2 regions of the Streptomyces sp. NPDC101234 genome follow, and region 1 is predicted to be linked to the other one. Evidence: riboswitches for the same ligand, from Rfam matches in the RefSeq annotation. Region 1 holds a riboswitch; the other holds the start of a gene.
What was found. Region 1 has a riboswitch for glycine ahead of gcvT (glycine cleavage system aminomethyltransferase GcvT). Riboswitches for the same ligand answer to the same signal wherever they lie in the genome.
Positions count from the first base shown of each region.

Region 2: another riboswitch for glycine. It lies ahead of gcvP (aminomethyl-transferring glycine dehydrogenase); the one in region 1 lies ahead of gcvT (glycine cleavage system aminomethyltransferase GcvT).

Region 1 is NZ_JBIWOA010000012.1:249,713-251,907, forward strand. It holds gene ACIRR9_RS23405 (AAA family ATPase) at 217-930, opposite strand; glycine riboswitch at 1,087-1,184, shown strand; gene gcvT (glycine cleavage system aminomethyltransferase GcvT) at 1,347-2,195, shown strand, end outside.
Region 2 is NZ_JBIWOA010000021.1:9,965-12,159, forward strand. It holds gene ACIRR9_RS32995 (DNA polymerase IV) at 1-420, shown strand, start outside; gene ACIRR9_RS33000 (PRC-barrel domain-containing protein) at 471-851, opposite strand; glycine riboswitch at 966-1,059, shown strand; gene gcvP (aminomethyl-transferring glycine dehydrogenase) at 1,234-2,195, shown strand, end outside.

The sequences.
Region 1 (2,195 bases):
AGCCGATACGACCTGCACGGCACCCGGCCCGGCAGACCGACGCAACGCTCGACCCACCCGGCCACTTCGACACTCGGCCCCACCAGCCGACGCAGCACTCGACTCGCCCGGCTGATTCGACACTCGGCCCGCCCGGCCGATTCGACACTCGGCCCGCCCGGCCGATTCGACACTCGGCCCGCCCGGCCTGTTCAGACTTCGGCCCCACCAGTCGGTTCAGCGTTCGAAGCCGATTCGGTGGAGTACGTCCGCCGCAGCCCGGTCGAGCAGTACCGCCGAGCCGACGCCCTCGGGCAGTTCTCCCTTCTCCGCCGCGCGCAGCAGACGGCCGGCCGCCCTGCGGTGGCGCAGGAACGCGTACCGGGAGACGCCCCGGCCGCGCTCGCGCTGGCCGTCGAGGGCCGTGCCCGGGGTGACGTCGAGGAGGAGCAGGTGCAGGGTGCCGCCACGGCGGTGTGCCTCCCGGGCCAGCCAGTCCCGTACCCAGGCCTGCGTGCCGCAGTCGTGCACCACCACGCCCTCGCCGGTGCGCAGCGCGCGGCGCAGTCCGGCGTAGTGGGCGAGCCGCACCAGCGGGCGGTAGACGGCGTACGGCAGGAAGCGGGCCAGGCGGTCGTCCCAGCGGTCGCGGGTGTCCTGGGAGTCGACGCGTATGCCCTGGACGGTGCGGTGCATCAGGGTGGACTTGCCGCTGCCGGGCAGGCCGGTGACCACGACCAGGTCGCGCGGGCCGAAGAGGAGACCGTGCGGGCTGCGCCCGGCGCGGTCGCGCAGGTCGCGGACGACCGGTGCGATGGGGGTCCCCCCGCGCGAGCGCAGCCGAGCGTGGGGGAGTTCGCCGCACCGCTCGCGGGCCGGGGCCGTCGGCTGTCCGGGCAGGGCGATGCCCGTCGTGGTCGCGTATGCCGTGGTCGTCCTTGTCACCGTGATCGTCCTCCCCGGGGGTTCAGGAAAGGTTCTCCCCACTTAACGTAAAGAAAAGGTAATGCACGGTGTCTCGCGGTTCGGTCCGCTTCCCGCCACAGCCCTGTCACAAAGGCCGGGCGGGCATGCAATGATGTCCGCGCCAACTGCATACCGGCCGTTTGAATCCGCGCGGGAGAGTCCCCAGCAGTCTTCGCTGGGGCGCCGAAGGAGCAAGTCCCTCCCTTGAATCTCTCAGGCCCCGTTACCGCGCGGGCGAGGCACATCTGAAAAGCGGGCCGCCGTGTCGGCGGCCCCACCCAAGGTGCAAGCCATGACCGCTCTGCGGTCAGGGCGAACCTCTCAGGTTCCGATGACAGATGGGGAGGAACGACCTCGCCCGTTCTGTCATGCCCTCTGGGCCCTTGGGAGACGACCGACCGATGAGCAGTACCGATTCCGCTGGACCCCGCCGTACCGCACTCGACGCCCTGCACCGCTCGCTCGGCGCGACCATGACCGACTTCGCCGGCTGGGACATGCCCCTGCGCTACGGCTCCGAGCGCGACGAGCATGTCGCGGTACGGACCAGGGCCGGGCTCTTCGACCTCTCCCACATGGGCGAGATCACCGTGACCGGCCCGGACGCGGCCGCCCTGCTGAACCACGCCCTGGTCGGCAACATCGCCTCCGTCGGCGTGGGCCGCGCCCGCTACACCATGATCTGCCGGGCCGACGGCGGCATCCTGGACGACCTGATCGTCTACCGGCTGGCCGAGACCGAGTACCTGGTCGTCGCCAACGCCTCCAACGCCCAGGTCGTCCTCGACGCCCTGCGGGAGCGTGCTGCCGGGTTCGGCGCCGAGGTGCGGGACGACCGGGACGCGTACGCGCTGATCGCCGTCCAGGGGCCGGAGTCGCCCGGGATCCTGAAGTCGCTGACCGACGCCGACCTGGACGGCCTGAAGTACTACGCCGGGCTGCCCGGCACCGTCGCCGGGGTCCCGGCGCTGATCGCGCGCACCGGCTACACCGGCGAGGACGGCTTCGAGCTGTTCGTGAAGCCGGAGCACGCGGTGGAGCTGTGGCAGGCGCTGACCGAGGCGGGTTCCACGGTCGGCCTGGTGCCCTGCGGGCTGTCCTGCCGGGACACCCTGCGCCTGGAGGCGGGCATGCCGCTGTACGGGCACGAGCTGACCACGGAGCTGACCCCCTTCGACGCCGGGCTGGGCCGGGTGGTGAAGTTCGAGAAGGAGGGCGACTTCGTGGGGCGCGAGGCGCTCACCGAGGCG
Region 2 (2,195 bases), on a different contig from region 1:
GATGACCCGGCGGTGGTGCGGGAGGCGGCAGCACGGTTGCTGGACTCGGTGGACACGACGGGGGGTGTGCGGTTGCTGGGGGTAGGGGTGTCGGGGCTGGCCGACTACACGCAGGAGGACCTGTTCGCGCAGGCGGCGGCCGAAGAGGGGACGGACGGCCTGGCGGAGGAGGCCGTCCCCGAGCCCGTCGCCGAGCAGGAGGAGGCCGCCGAGCGGCGCTGGCGTGCGGGACACGATGTGCGGCATACCGAGTACGGACACGGATGGGTGCAGGGGAGCGGCCTGGGCAGGGTGACGGTGCGCTTCGAGACGCCGGGGTCGCCGGTGCCGGGGAGGGTGCGGACGTTCCGGGTCGACGACCCCGAACTGGAGCCGGCGGATCCGTTGCCGCTGGTGCCGGGAGGACAGCGGGTGCCGTGAGCGGGGCACTCATCCGCAGGCGTCCGACGGCCTGGCGCCCCCTTCGGCGCTCACGCCCCCGCGTCCTCCGTTCCCGCCAGCTTGCCGAAGTCGTGGTCCGGGTGGTCCGGGGGCGGGGCGGTCGTGTCCAGGCCGTAGTGGTGGTAGAGCTGGAGTTCCTGCTCCGGGGACAGATGGCGGCCGACGCCGAAGTCGGGCGCGTCTTTGATCAGAGCGCGGTCGAAGGGGACCTGGAGGGTGCCCTCGACCAGTTCGCTGGGCTCCAGGGGCACGAAGGCGTCCCGGGAGAACAGGCCGGTGCGTATGGCCGCCCACTCCGGCACTCCGGTCGCGTCGTCGAGGTACACCTCGTCGATCGTGCCGATCTTCGTGCCGTTGCGGTCGAACGCCTTGCGGCCGATCAGGTTGCGCGGATCGATGTCGGTCTGCACGGGCCCTCCACTTGGTCGCAACTCATCCGTAAGCACTACAAAAGAGCACATTCAAGGAGGCGGCCACTCGAAGGCCCGTGCGTTGCCCTCGCTGGTAGGCTGGCAAGCGGCTGCTGACCCCGTGCGGGAGAGTCCTCCGGGCAACCGGAGGCGCCGAAGGAGCAAATCCTCCCCGGAATCTCTCAGGCCCACGTACCGCATGGACGAGGTCACTCTGGAAAGCAGGGCGGGTGTCGACGGTGTCCGCCCTCACCGACGGTGAAAGCCGGAGCCTTCGGGTATCCGGTGAAGCTCTCAGGTTGAGATGACAGAGGGGGAGGCCGTCGGGGTACCCGCGCCGGGGTACCCCTCAAAGGTCGCGTCAGACCAGGAGGCCTCCGCCATGACCGCCCACCGCCCTTCGCTTTCCGAACTCGAACAGGGGATCCCGTTCGAGCAGCGTCATATCGGGCCCGATCACGAGGCCCAGGCGAAGATGCTCGCCCAGGTCGGGTACGGCTCGCTGGACGAGCTGACCGCCGCCGCCGTGCCGGACGTGATCAAGAACGCCGACTCCCTGGAGCTGCCGGGAGCCCGCACCGAAGCCGAGGTGCTGGCCGAGCTGCGCTCGCTCGCCGACCGCAACCAGGTGCTCGACTCGATGATCGGGCTGGGGTACCACGGGACCTTCACACCGCCCGTCATCCTGCGCAACGTCATGGAGAACCCCGCCTGGTACACGGCCTACACGCCGTACCAGCCGGAGATCTCCCAGGGCCGGCTGGAGGCCCTGCTGAACTTCCAGACGGTGGTCGCCGACCTCACCGGGCTGCCCACCTCGGGTGCCTCGCTGCTCGACGAGGGCACGGCCGCGGCCGAGGCCATGTCCCTGTCGCTGCGCATGGGCAAGAACAAGAAGGGCGTCTTCGTCGTGGACGCGGACGCGCTGCCGCAGACCATCGCGGTGATCGAGACGCGGGCCGAGCCGACGGGCGTGGAGGTCGTCGTCGCCGACCTGAGCGACGGCATCCCGGCCGACCTCGCCGCGCGTGAGATCAACGGCGTGCTCATCCAGTACCCCGGCGCCTCCGGTGCCGTACGCGACATCAAGCCGGTCGTCGAGCAGGCGCACGAGCTGGGCGCGCTCGTCACCGTCGCCGCCGACCTGCTCGCACTGACCCTGCTGACCTCGCCGGGCGAGCTGGGCGCCGACATCGCCGTCGGTACGACCCAGCGGTTCGGTGTGCCGATGGGCTTCGGCGGTCCGCACGCCGGCTACATGGCGGTCCGCGAGAAGTTCGCCCGCAGCCTGCCCGGGCGGCTCGTGGGCGTGTCCGTGGACGCCGACGGGCACAAGGCCTACCG